Regions from separate parts of the Pseudomonas sp. TE3895 genome, predicted to be linked through region 1. Evidence: predicted binding sites of a transcription regulator. Region 1 holds the regulator's gene; each other region holds the start of a gene.
The links. Region 1 encodes sigma-54, which starts transcription at its own class of promoters, with help from an activator protein. Its sites were predicted from a motif close to ANTGGCATNNANNTTGCTNT; they were not measured.
Positions count from the first base shown of each region.

Region 2: flgB (flagellar basal body rod protein FlgB) is a predicted target of sigma-54. The motif match lies at 2,164-2,183, and genes of this name have one in related genera.
Region 3: nirB (nitrite reductase large subunit NirB) is a predicted target of sigma-54. The motif match lies at 2,437-2,456, and genes of this name have one in related genera.

Region 1 covers NZ_JBWBQE010000001.1:1,992,535-1,997,005, reverse strand. Annotated here, with positions in the region: gene lptC (LPS export ABC transporter periplasmic protein LptC) at 1-450, shown strand, start outside; gene lptA (lipopolysaccharide transport periplasmic protein LptA) at 437-961, shown strand; gene lptB (LPS export ABC transporter ATP-binding protein) at 962-1,687, shown strand; gene ACZ889_RS08980 (RNA polymerase factor sigma-54) at 1,863-3,356, shown strand; gene hpf (ribosome hibernation-promoting factor, HPF/YfiA family) at 3,436-3,744, shown strand; gene ptsN (PTS IIA-like nitrogen regulatory protein PtsN) at 3,757-4,221, shown strand; gene rapZ (RNase adapter RapZ) at 4,224-4,471, shown strand, end outside.
Region 2 covers NZ_JBWBQE010000001.1:2,494,980-2,499,450, forward strand. Annotated here, with positions in the region: gene ACZ889_RS11330 (chemotaxis protein CheV) at 1-878, shown strand, start outside; gene cheR (protein-glutamate O-methyltransferase CheR) at 930-1,757, shown strand; gene flgB (flagellar basal body rod protein FlgB) at 2,230-2,640, shown strand; gene flgC (flagellar basal body rod protein FlgC) at 2,643-3,086, shown strand; gene flgD (flagellar hook assembly protein FlgD) at 3,102-3,806, shown strand; gene ACZ889_RS11355 (flagellar hook-basal body complex protein) at 3,838-4,471, shown strand, end outside.
Region 3 covers NZ_JBWBQE010000001.1:5,692,133-5,696,603, forward strand. Annotated here, with positions in the region: gene nirB (nitrite reductase large subunit NirB) at 1-2,312, opposite strand, end outside; gene ACZ889_RS25735 (bifunctional nitrate reductase/sulfite reductase flavoprotein subunit alpha) at 2,592-4,471, opposite strand, start outside.

The DNA.
Region 1 (4,471 bases):
GAAAGCGCCATCGATTACTACGCGATCAACGCCCACAGCGTGCAGTTCCTGCCCGACGGCAAGCTGCAATACGAAATGACCGCCGACAGAATCGAACACCTCAAGACCAGCGAAGTCACCCAGGTGACCACACCGGACCTGCACCTGTACCGCGGCACCGAGTACCCGTGGCATGTGCAGAGCACGCGCGCCGAGGTCAATCCTGACGGTACCGAGGTCGAACTGATCGACAAGGTACGGATTGCCCGCACCGATGAAAGGCAGCGTGAAACCATCATTACCAGCTCACGCATGACCGTGTTCCCGCAGAAGCAATATGCGCAGACCGAGCAAGCCGTTAGAATCGACGGCGCCGGAGGCACAACTACGGGCAAAGGCATGAAAGCGTATTTGAAAGAAGGCAAGATGGACTTGCTCTCTAACGTAAGAGGACAGTATGAGGCTCGTTAAAACCCTCCCCCTTTTGCTCAGCCTGAGCGCAGCACTGGGAAGCGCGAGCGCCCTCGCCCTGCCGAACGACCGTGACCAGCCTATCCGCATCCAGGCCGACAACGCTCACCTGGATGACAAACAAGGCGTGGCCACTTACACCGGCGACGTGATCATCACTCAGGGTTCGATGATGATCAAAGGCAACACCGTGACCATTACCCGCTCCGCCTCTGGCGATATCGATGTAGTGACCTCGGTGGGCAACCTGGCCTACTTCGAGCAGCAGCAGAGCGCAGCCAAGCCGGACAAGATGAAAGGCTGGGGCGTAACCATCCAGTACCAGTCGCAGAAGGACTTGGTCATTCTCACCGACCGCGCCAAGGTCGAGAGCGAAGGCAATACCACCGAAGGCGAAAAGATCGTCTACAACACTCAGACCCAGGTGGCGACCGCCGGCCGTGGTGGCAATGTGACAACACCCCGTCAGCGCATCGACATGGTGATCCAGCCCAAGAAGAAGGCCGAGTAAATGGCAACCCTCAAAGCCCAGCACCTGGCAAAGAGCTACAAGGGGCGGCAGGTAGTACGTGATGTCAGCCTGTCTATCGACAGCGGCCAGATCGTCGGCCTGCTCGGCCCCAACGGCGCCGGCAAGACCACCTGCTTCTACATGATTGTCGGGCTGGTCCAGGCCGAACAGGGCCGCGTACTGATCGACAACCTCGATGTCAGCCACCAGCCCATGCACGGCCGCGCCCGCGCCGGTATCGGCTACCTGCCGCAGGAAGCCTCGATCTTCCGCAAGCTGTCGGTCGCCGACAACATCATGGCCATCCTCGAGACCCGCAAGGACCTCGATCGGGACGGCCGCCGCAAAGAGCTGGAAAGCCTGCTTCAGGAGTTCCACATCAGCCACATCCGGGACAATCTCGGCATGAGCCTGTCCGGTGGTGAACGCCGCCGCGTCGAAATTGCGCGCGCCCTGGCGACCGCACCCAAGTTCATCCTGCTGGACGAACCGTTCGCCGGTGTCGACCCGATTTCGGTCGGCGACATCAAGCAGATCATCCACCACCTCAAGGCCAAAGGTATCGGTGTACTGATTACCGACCACAACGTGCGTGAAACCTTGGATATCTGCGAAACCGCTTATATCGTCAACGATGGCCGATTGATCGCCGAAGGCGACGCTGAAACCATCCTGGCAAACGACTTGGTCAAAGAAGTTTACCTGGGCCACGAGTTCCGCCTCTGACCCGGCACGCGCCTGAAGTACTGGCAAACAGCCCTGAAACTGCGGGTAAAGTTGTTACGGTACTCTAGGCAAACGCTACAATTTAAGGCATAAAACTTGCTTGATCTGGCGCTTCGGCGCCCTCGTGTAGTGGATGGCGCATGCGCGCCGGCGAACAAGGTATTAAGCCCCTGCCATGAAACCATCGCTCGTCCTAAAAATGGGCCAGCAACTGACGATGACACCTCAGTTGCAACAGGCCATCCGCCTGCTCCAGCTCTCTACCCTGGACCTCCAACAGGAAATCCAGGAAGCGCTGGAGTCGAACCCGATGCTCGAACGTCAGGAAGACGGCGAAGACTTCGACAACAGCGACCCGATGGCCGACAACGCCGAGAACAAGCCGGCCGCCGAAGTTCAGGACAACAGTTTCCAGGAAAGCACCGTCAGCGCCGACAACCTGGAAGACGGTGAGTGGAGCGAGCGCATCCCCAACGAGCTCCCCGTCGATACGGCCTGGGAAGACATCTACCAGACCAGCGCCAGCAGCCTGCCGAGCAACGATGATGACGAATGGGACTTCACCACGCGCACATCGGCCGGCGAAAGCCTGCAAAGCCACCTGCTGTGGCAGTTGAACCTGGCGCCGATGTCCGACACCGACCGCTTGATTGCCGTGACCCTGATCGACAGCATCAACGGCCAGGGCTACCTGGAAGACACACTCGAAGAAATCTGCGCAGGGTTCGACCCGGAGCTGGATATCGAGCTGGACGAGGTCGAAGCCGTACTGCACCGCATCCAGCAGTTCGAGCCGGCTGGCGTCGGCGCCCGCAATCTGGGCGAATGCCTGTTGCTGCAACTGCGCCAACTGCCCGCTACAACCCCGTGGATGACCGAAGCCAAGCGCCTGGTCACCGATTTCATCGACCTGCTCGGCAGCCGTGACTACAGCCAGCTGATGCGGCGGATGAAAATCAAGGAAGACGAGCTGCGCCAGGTCATCGAACTGGTGCAAAGCCTTAACCCGCGCCCTGGTTCGCAGATCGAGTCCAGCGAGCCCGAGTACGTGGTGCCCGACGTCATCGTGCGCAAGGACAGCGACCGTTGGCTGGTAGAACTGAACCAGGAAGCCATCCCACGCCTGCGCGTCAACCCACAATACGCCGGCTTCGTGCGCCGTGCCGACACCAGTGCCGACAACACCTTCATGCGCAACCAGCTGCAGGAAGCGCGTTGGTTCATCAAGAGCCTGCAAAGCCGTAACGAAACCCTGATGAAAGTTGCCACGCAGATCGTCGAGCACCAGCGCGGCTTCCTCGACCACGGCGACGAAGCGATGAAGCCGTTGGTACTGCATGACATTGCCGAAGCCGTAGGCATGCACGAATCGACCATCTCGCGGGTTACCACGCAGAAATACATGCACACCCCGCGTGGCATCTACGAACTGAAATACTTTTTCTCCAGCCATGTCAGCACCTCCGAAGGCGGAGAATGCTCGTCCACGGCGATCCGCGCGATCATCAAGAAACTGGTTGCGGCGGAAAATCAGAAAAAGCCATTGAGTGACAGCAAGATCGCTGGTTTACTGGAGGCACAAGGCATCCAGGTAGCCCGTCGCACCGTCGCCAAGTACCGCGAGTCCCTCGGCATCGCACCGTCGAGCGAACGCAAGCGACTGATGTAGCCCCTGAGATGTGCCACAGCGTTTTCGTGGCAGGTGCAAGACCTGCCTCTTTATGCACGGGCAACAAAGGAGAAGCTGTATGCAAGTCAATATCAGTGGACAGCATGTAGAAGTCACCCAGCCACTGCGCGATTACGTGCTTGAAAAGCTCGCCCGCGTGGAGAGTCACTTCGACAAGATCACCAACGTGCAGGTAATCATGAAAGTCGAGAAGCTTCAGCAGAAGGTCGAGGCGACCCTGCAGATTCCCGGCGGCGAAGTGGTAGCCAACGCCGAACACGAAGACATGTATGCAGCGATCGACGCCTTGGCCGACAAGCTCGACCGCCAACTGAAAAAACACAAGGAAAAACAGCAAAGCCTGCTGCAAGGTGCAGCTGCCCGCTGATCCCCCTCATCCATGATCCGACTTGAAACCATCCTGACCCCCGGCCGTTCCCTCGTGAACGTGCCGGGCGGCAGCAAGAAGCGCGCCCTGGAAAAGGTCGCCACTGTCATCGCCGACCAAGTGCCAGAACTGGAGATGCAGGACGTCTTCGAAAAACTGGTAGCCCGGGAAAAGCTCGGTTCTACCGGTTTTGGCAATGGCATCGCCATCCCGCACTGCCGGCTTGAAGGATGCTCCGCGCCAGTCAGCGCCCTGCTGCACCTGGAAGCGCCTATCGATTACGACGCCATTGATGGCGCGCCGGTGGACCTGTTGTTTGTGCTGCTGGTGCCCGAAGCGGCCACCGATGCCCACCTTGAACTTCTGCGTCAGATCGCCAGCATGCTCGATCGCAAGGAGGTCCGTGATCGACTGCGTGCGGCCACCAGCAACGAGGCCCTGTTCCAGGTTGTCCTGGACGTACAGAACGAGCACTGAACATGCGCCTGATCATCGTCAGCGGCCGGTCCGGCTCCGGCAAGAGCACCGCCCTCGATGTCCTGGAAGACAGCGGTTTCTATTGCATCGACAATCTGCCAGCCGGGCTATTGCCGCAGTTGGCGGAAAATGCACTGATCAACACCGAATTGCTGCAGCCCAAGGTGGCGGTTTCGATCGACGCACGCAACCTGCCCAGCCACCTGCTGCGTTTTCCCGAGCTGCTTGAAGAAGCCCGCGCACGGCACAT
Region 2 (4,471 bases), 500 kb from region 1:
ATCGCCTGGAATTGCTGCTGTTCCGCCTCAATGGCGAACAGCTTTACGGCATCAATGTGTTCAAGGTCAGGGAAGTACTGCAATGCCCTGCGCTGACCCTGCTGCCCAAGGCGCACCCTGTGGTGCGTGGCGTTGCCAATATTCGCGGGGCGACCATCCCGATCCTCGACTTGTCGATGGCCACCGGGTTGCGGCCGCTGCAGGAAGACACACGCAACAGCTTCGTGATCATCACCGAGTACAACACCAAGACCCAAGGCTTCCTGGTGCATTCGGTGGAGCGCATCGTCAACATGAACTGGGAAGAGATCCATCCGCCACCCAAGGGGACCGGCCGTGATCACTACCTCACCGCGGTCACCCGGGTGGACAACCGCATGGTCGAGATCATCGACGTGGAGAAGGTGCTGGCCGAAGTGTCGCCGTCGTCCGAGTCGGTATCGGCCGGTGTGATCGATGCCGAAGTGCAGGACAAGGCGGTGTTGATGCGGGTGCTGACCGTCGATGACTCGTCGGTGGCGCGCAAGCAGGTCAGCCGTTGTCTGCAGACCGTAGGGGTCGAGGTGGTGGCGCTCAATGATGGCCGTCAGGCGCTGAACTACCTGCGTCAGCTGGTGGATGAGGGCAAAAAACCGGAAGAAGAGTTCCTGATGATGATCTCGGACATTGAAATGCCCGAAATGGACGGTTATACGCTAACCGCAGAGATTCGCAGCGATCCGCGCATGCAAAAATTGCACATCTGCCTGCATACTTCGCTTTCCGGGGTGTTCAACCAGGCAATGGTCAAGAAGGTCGGCGCCGATGACTTCCTGGCCAAGTTCAAGCCGGACGACTTGGCCCAACGGGTGGTCGACCGGATCAAGGCAGCGCATTGAAGCAGCCGGGGGCATGCCCCCGGCACCAGTGATTGAAAAGAGGCGGCAGTAGTGTCTACGGGTAATTTGGATTTCGAACAGTTCCGGGTCTTCCTGGAGAAAGCCTGTGGCATCCTGCTGGGCGAGAATAAGCAGTACCTGGTTTCCAGCCGTCTCAACAAGCTGATGGAACAACAGGGCATCAAGAGCCTGGGTGAGCTGGTGCAGCGCATCCAGGCCCAGCCGCGCGGCGGTTTGCGCGAGCAGGTGGTCGATGCCATGACCACCAACGAGACCCTGTGGTTTCGCGACACCTACCCCTTTGAGGTGTTGAAGAACAAGGTGATCCCCGAGTTCATCCGCAACAACCCCGGCCAGCGCCTGCGCATGTGGTCGGCGGCCTGTTCGTCGGGGCAGGAGCCGTATTCCATCTCGATGGCGATCGACGAGTTCGAGCGCAGCAACCTCGGCCAGTTGAAGATGGGGGCGCAGATCGTCGCCACCGACCTCTCCGGCACCATGCTGACCAACTGCAAGACCGGCGAATACGACAGCCTGGCGATTGCCCGCGGCCTGTCCCAGGAACGCCTGCAGCGCTACTTCGACCCCAAAGGGCCGGGGCGTTGGGCGGTCAAGCCAGCGATTCGCAGCCGTGTCGAATTCCGCTCGTTCAACCTGCTCGACAGCTATGCCAGCCTGGGCAAGTTCGACATCGTGTTCTGCCGCAATGTGCTGATCTATTTCTCGGCGCAGGTGAAGAAGGACATCCTGCTGCGCATTCACAGTACCCTCAAGCCCGGTGGCTACCTGTTCCTCGGCGCCTCGGAAGCGCTGAACGGCTTGCCGGACCATTACCAGATGGTGCAGTGCAGCCCGGGGATCATCTACCAGGCCAAGTAAGCACGAAGGCCGGTATCGAGAGATGCCGGTCTTTTTGTTTGCCTATCCGCTGTTCCTGCCGAGCTCCCCGTAGGACCGGGTTTACCCGCGAAGAGGTCGGCCCTGCTGGCCAATCTCCACCCGCCGTTCACCGTTGCTGCCGCTACCGTATTCGCGGGTAAACCCGCTCCTACGACGGATCGGGGGTGGACATAGGTCGGTGGTTGGGCACAGGCCGCGTGTAGGAGCGGGTTTACCCGCGAAGAGGCCCGCACAGGAAAACACTGACGTCAATTTTTTGTTTTGCCGCTTTTGCCGCCCATCAATTGCCGCTTTTGTCACCTCAGGCGGAAGGCCTTTGCCGCTTTTCTGGCATCAACCTGACAGTACTGCGCCGCAATCCTCCCTAAACACGGGCTTTTCAGTGGTTGGCACAGCCCTTGCTATACCTTGCTCAACGAAATTCCGGTCAACCTCTGAAGGTTTCCCCGACATGAGCATCAGTTTCGACAAGGCGCTTGGTATCCACGAAAAGGCCCTGGGCTTCCGCGCTCAGCGCGCCGAGGTGCTGGCCAACAATATCGCCAACGCCGACACGCCCAATTACAAGGCGCGTGACATGGACTTTTCTTCGGTGCTCGCCGCCGAGACCAGCAAGCAGCAAGGCGGCCGCTTCGCCATGGACCGTACCAACAGCCGGCACATCGAAGCCGAAGGCCTCGCCATCGCGGCTGACGATACCCTCAAGTACCGTACACCGCTGCAGCCGTCGATCGACCAGAACACCGTGGACGCGCAGATCGAGCAATCGAACTACACCGAAAACGCGATTGGCTTCCAGGCAAGCTTCACCTTGCTCAACAGTAAATTCAAAGGGCTGGTTTCCGCCCTGCGGGGAGAATGACCATGTCCCTTTCCAGTGTCTTCAACATTGCCGGTAGCGGCATGAGCGCACAGAACACGCGTCTGAACACCGTGGCGTCCAACATCGCCAACGCCGAGACCGTGTCTTCGAGCATCGACCAGACGTACCGCGCCCGTCACCCGGTGTTCGCCACCACTTTCCAGAATGCACAGGCCGGCAGCAGCCAGTCGCTGTTCGAAGACCAGGGCGAGGCAGGGCAGGGCGTGCAGGTAAAAGGCATCGTCGAAGACCAGAGCACGCTGGAAGCACGCTACGAGCCGAACCACCCGGCGGCGAACAAGGACGGCTACGTCTACTACCCGAACGTCAATGTGGTCGAGGAGATGGCTGACATGATCTCCGCCAGTCGCGCGTTTCAGACCAACGCCGAACTGATGAATACGGCCAAGAGCATGATGCAGAAAGTGCTGACCCTGGGGCAGTGATAAGGAATTCAGACCATGGCAATCGATACTAACGGTGTAAACCTCAATGACGTGCTGTCGGCGTCGGGCGTGGGCACCAGCACCAAAAAGACCACGGACACTGCATCCAAGACCGGCAACGATTCGCTTGGCAAAGATGCCTTTCTGCAGCTGCTGGTCACCCAGATGCAACACCAGAACCCGCTGGACCCGCAGGATAACAGCGAGTTCGTTGCCCAGTTGGCGCAGTTCAGCAGCCTGGAAGGTATTACCTCGCTGAACGATTCGGTCAGCTCCATCACCAGTGCAATGGCCTCGTCCCAGGCGCTTCAGGCGTCGTCGCTGGTAGGGCGCTCGGTGGTGGTTCAGAACGACAAGGCTGTGGTTGATACCGCTGAAAGCTTCAATGCCCAGTTCGTTGTGCCTCAGGCAATCAGTGAAGCGAAGATCACTATCAAGGACAAGGATGGCAACACGGTCAAGACCATCGAGTTGGGTGAGCAGAAAGCCGGTTACGCCGACTTCATCTGGGACGGTACCAACAACAGTGGCGAGAAAGTCGACCCGGGCACTTACACCTTCACCGCTAGCACCACAGTCGATGGCGAGGCGGTGCAAATGAGCACGCTGTTGCCGGCCAAGGTAACCAGCGTCAGCTTCAGTGCCTCAGGAGAAATGGTGCTCAACCTTGCCGGTGTAGGCAAGGTCTCCCTCTCCGACGTGCAAACCATCGGTATCTAAGGCCCGCTAGCGCGGCAAAAGGAGCGAATTCATGTCTTTCAATATCGGCCTTAGCGGTCTGTACGCAGCCAACAAACAACTGGATGTCACCGGCAACAACATCGCCAACGTCAATACCACGGGGTTCAAGGCCTCGCGTGCCGAGTTCGCGGATGTCTATGCGGGCGCCAACCGTCTGGGTGTGGGCAAGAACCAGGTGGGCAATGGTGTGCGACTGGCAGCCATTTCCCAGCAATTCACCCAGGGTGATGTAAACACTACGGGCAACGCGCTGGACATGGGTATCCAGGGCCAGGGCTTCTTCGTGCTGTCTGACAACGGCTCGAAGGTTTACACGCGGGCGGGTTCTTTCCAGCCTAGCAAGGACAACTTCGTCGAGACCTCCGATGGCCTGCGCCTGCAAGGTTACATGGCGGATGCCACCGGCAAGATCCAGAAAAGCGGCCTGACCGACCTGAAAATCGACACATCGGCATTGCAGCCCAAGCCGACCTCGTTGATCGATCAGGGTATCAACCTGAACTCCTCGGCGGCCTCGATTCCTTTCCAGGTGTATGACAACACCAAGCCGCCAGCCATGGCTGCATTCGACCCTGCGGACCCAAGCACTTATCAGCGCTCTAGCACCAGTACCGTGCTGGATGCTGACGGCGTTCAGCACGAAG
Region 3 (4,471 bases), 3.7 Mb from region 1:
TGCTTCAGGTAGTCCAGCCCGCCTTCCAGGTTTTCACGCCACACCGAGGTGCGCTGCAGCTTGTCGGCCGTGCGGATGTAGAACATCAGCACGCGGTCGATCAGGCGTACCAGGGTTTCGTCGTCCAGGTCGGTGGCGAACAGCTCGGCATGCCGCGGGCGCATGCCGCCGTTGCCGCACACGTACAGGTTCCAGCCCTTGTCGGTGGCGATAACGCCGATGTCCTTGCTCTGCGCCTCGGCGCATTCACGGGTGCAACCCGATACCGCGAACTTGAGCTTGTGGGGGCTGCGCAGGCCCTTGTAGCGGTCTTCCAGGCGCAGGGCCATGGCGACACTGTCCTGCACGCCGTAACGGCACCAGGTGCTGCCCACGCACGACTTTACCGTGCGGGTCGACTTGCCGTAGGCATGGCCGGTTTCGAAGCCGGCCTCGATCAGTTCGCCCCAGATCAGCGGCAGCTCGTGCAACTGGGCGCCGAACAGGTCGATGCGCTGGCCACCGGTGATCTTGGTGTACAGGTCGTATTTCTTGGCCACCTGGCCGATGACGATGAGCTTGTCGGGGGTTATTTCACCACCGGGAATGCGCGGCACCACCGAATAGGTGCCGTTTTTCTGCATGTTGGCCATGAAGGTGTCGTTGGTGTCCTGCAGCGGCACCAGCGCCGGGTCCATGATCGGCTGGTTCCAGCACGAGGCGAGAATGTTGCCCACCGCCGGCTTGCAGATGTCACACCCCAGATGGCCCTTGCCATGGCGCTCGAGCAGTTCGCTGAAGGTGCGGATACCCTCCACCCGCACCAACCCGTACAGCTCCTGCCGGGTGTAGGCAAAGTGCTCGCACAGGCTCTTGTCCACCGCCACGCCGCGGGCCGTCAGTTCGTGCTCGAAGACTTGCTTGAGCAGGGCCGCGCAACCGCCGCAGCCGGTCGCGGCCTTGGTGCAGCCCTTGACCGCAGCGAGGTCGCTACAGCCACTGTCGATCGCGGCGCACACCGCCCCCTTGCTGACGTTGTGGCAGGAGCAGATGGTCGCGCTGTCGGGCAGCGCATCGGCGCCCAAGGCCGGCGCACCACCGCCTTGCGGCAGGATCAGCGCTGCCGGGTCGGCCGGCAGGGCGATGCCGTTCTGGGCGTACTGCAACAGGGTGTCGTAATAGCTGTTGTCGCCGACCAGCACCGCGCCGAGCACGTGCTTGCCGCTGGCATCCACCACCAAACGGCGGTAAGCGCTGTTGGCTTCATCGATGAAGCGATAGCTGCGCGCGCCCGGCGTGGCACCGTGGGCATCGCCGATCGAACCGACATCCACACCCAGCAGCTTGAGCTTGGTCGACATGTCGGCGCCGGTGAACGCCACCGCCGCCTCGCCCATCAGCAGCCCAGCCAGGTTGCGCGCCATGCTGTAGCCCGGGGCGACCAGGCCGAACACGCTGCCGTTCCACGAGGCGCACTCGCCGATGGCGAAGATGCGTGGGTCGCTGCTGCGGCAGTGGTTATCGATGACCACGCCACCGCGTGCGGCGATGTCCAGGCCGCAGCCCCGGCCCAGTGCATCCTGTGGGCGGATACCGGCGGAGAACACGATCAGGTCGGTTTCCAGGTGCTCACCACCGTCGAAGTTCATGCGATAGCGGTAGGTTTCACCGGCACTGACCGACTGGGTGGCGCGCGACAGGTGCACCCCCACACCCAGCGCTTCGATCTGCGCCTTCAACGCGGCACCGCCCTCGCCGTCCAGCTGTACCGGCATCAGCCGTGGGGCGAATTCCACCACGTGGGCTTCCAGCCCCAGCGACTTGAGAGCGTTGGCCGCTTCCAGGCCAAGCAGGCCACCGCCGACCACCACCCCCCGGCGGGCACCGCCTGCGGCAGCACGAATGCCATCGAGGTCGTCCAGGGTGCGGTAGACCAGGCGGGCATTGCCGCTGGAGCCTTCGATCGGCGGCACGAAGGGATAGGAGCCGGTGGCCAGCACCAGTTGGTCGTAGCCATAGCGACCTTCGGCAGTGACAACTTCGCGGCGCTCGCGGTCGACCTCCAGCACGGCCTCACCCAGGTGCAGGTGCACGCCATTGGCGTCGTAGAAATCGTGCTCACACAGGGCCAGGGTTTCGGCACAGCTGCCGCCGAAGTATTCGGACAGGTGCACGCGGTCATACGCGCGTTGGCGCTCTTCGCCGAATACCCGCACCTCGAAGCGCTGCAGGGCGCCGCGACTGACCAGTTGTTCGACGCAATGGTGGCCGACCATGCCGTTGCCGACGATGACCAGTCGCTCTCGTTGCCCGCTGCTCGCTGTTGCCTTCATAAGCCGATCCTCGATCAAAAAAAAAGCGCCTGGAGCCGAAGCTCCAGGCGCCTTTGCCTGTATTCATCACGGTAGGGGGCCCGGTTGATCGCCGTTGATCAGTGGGCTTTGTTGTATCCAAGGTTAAGCAGGGAGCGTGCCAATCGGGTTGCCTGGGTTGCGTGGGTTGCCTGGGTTGCCTGTGTCGGCCTCTTCGCGGGTAAACCCGCTCCTACACTTGCGCTGGGCCCTCCCAGCCAATGCACATTCAAGGTGCACAACACCCCATCTTGGAGCACTTCAGTACACATCGCGCCGATAACGCCTGGCCTTGCTCAAGCCTTCGACATAAGCCGCAGCCGCCGCCGCATCCATCCGGCCATGCTCGGCGACGATCACCCGCAACGCCGCATCCACATCCCTGGCCATGCGCTGCGCATCGCCACACACATAGAAATACGCCCCCGCCTCCAGCCATTGCCACAGCAGCGCACCCTGCTCGAGCATGCGCTGCTGCACATAGATCTTCTCGACCTGGTCCCGCGAGAACGCCGTGTCCAGCCGCAGGTGCCCCGCCGCCTGCCAGGCCTGCAACTGCTCCTGGTAATAGAAATCGGTCGCTGCGTACTGCTCGCCGAAGAACAGCCAGTTGTCGCCTTTTGCCCCCCGTGCCTCTCGCTCCTCGAGGAACGCACGGAACGGTGCAATGCCAGTACCAGGGCCCACCATGATCACCGGCACGCTGTCGTCCTCGGGCAAGCGAAAGTGCTTCGACACCTGCGGGAAGATCGCCACCTTTTGCACCTGCGCACGGTCGGCAAGAAAGCTTGAGCACACGCCTTTACGTTCGCCATAACGCACCGTCGATACCGTCAGATGCACCTGGCCTGGGTGCGCCAGCGGGCTGGAACTGATCGAATAGAGCCGCGGCTGCAATGGCTTGAGCAGTTCCAGCCAGCTGGCCAGCGGCAACTGCTGGGGGAAGGCGCGCAGCACATCGACCAACTGCCGGCCCCACAGCCAATCTTGCAGCTCGGCCTTGCATTCAGGCTGCAGCAAGCGCTGCAGGTCAGGCGCATTGCTGGCAAATGCCTGCAGTTGTTGCGCAGTGACCTTGGCAATTTCCAGGTGTGTTTGCAGGGCTTCGGCCAATGGCATGGCGCAATGACCTTTAAGCTCGACCATCGCCTGGCCATCGAGCTGCATCAGTGTCAGCAGCTCTTCTACCAGGGCCGGGCAGTTGCGCGGCCATACGCCCAGGGCATCGCCGGCAGCATAACTGAAGCCGCTGCCGCCCAGGTCGAAGACCAGCTGGCGGGTTTCCTTGCTGGCGCCGGGGCCATTGAGCAGGCGGTTTTCCAGTACGGTGGCCATCCAGGGTTGCTGCTTGCTGAAGGCCGATACGGGTGCAGGTTCGCTCGCCGGTTGTGGCGCCGCAGTGCTGTCCAGTGCAGGCAATAACGCTTCGATCCAGCCGGCAAAGGCTTCGTCGAAGTCTGGCTCGCAGTCCACCCGTGGCAGCAGGCGCTGCCCTCCCAGCTCGGCCAGGCGCTGGTCGAGCTTGCGGCCAAAACCGCAGAACTGGTCGTAACTGGAGTCGCCCAAGGCCAGTACGGCATAGGGCAGCCCGGCGCAGTGGGCGCCCTCCTCGCCCTGCAAGGCCTGCCAGAATGCCGCGCCGCTGTCGGGCGCGTCGCCATCGCCAAAGGTGCTGGCGATCAACACCACACTGGCAACACCCTGCAGCTGGCTTGGGCTGACCGCCTCCAGGCAGCTGAGTTGCACGTTCAGACCGGCACCGCGCAGGCGCGCGGCACAGCGTTCCGCCAGCTGCTCACCATTGCCGGTCTGCGAGGCCCACAGCACCTGATGCCATGGCGCGGCCTGTGCCGCGATGGGCGCAGTTGCAGGCTGGGCGAACAGCCCGGCCAGCAAACCGTCGACAAACAAACGACGGCTGGCAGCCAGCGGCGCACTGGCCGGCAGGCGGGGTACGCCCTCGGCGCGGGCCTGGTCCAGGCCCAGCAGGAAACCTTGCAGGTAATGACGCTCTTCTTCGGCCAGCACCGGAACCGGCAGGGTGTGCAGGCCAAGCAGACGGGACAGGGTGGCGGTCGGCATGCGGACAGGCTCTACAGTGGCAGTGTTCAGATCAAGGGCGTCGATGCGCTCACCTGCGA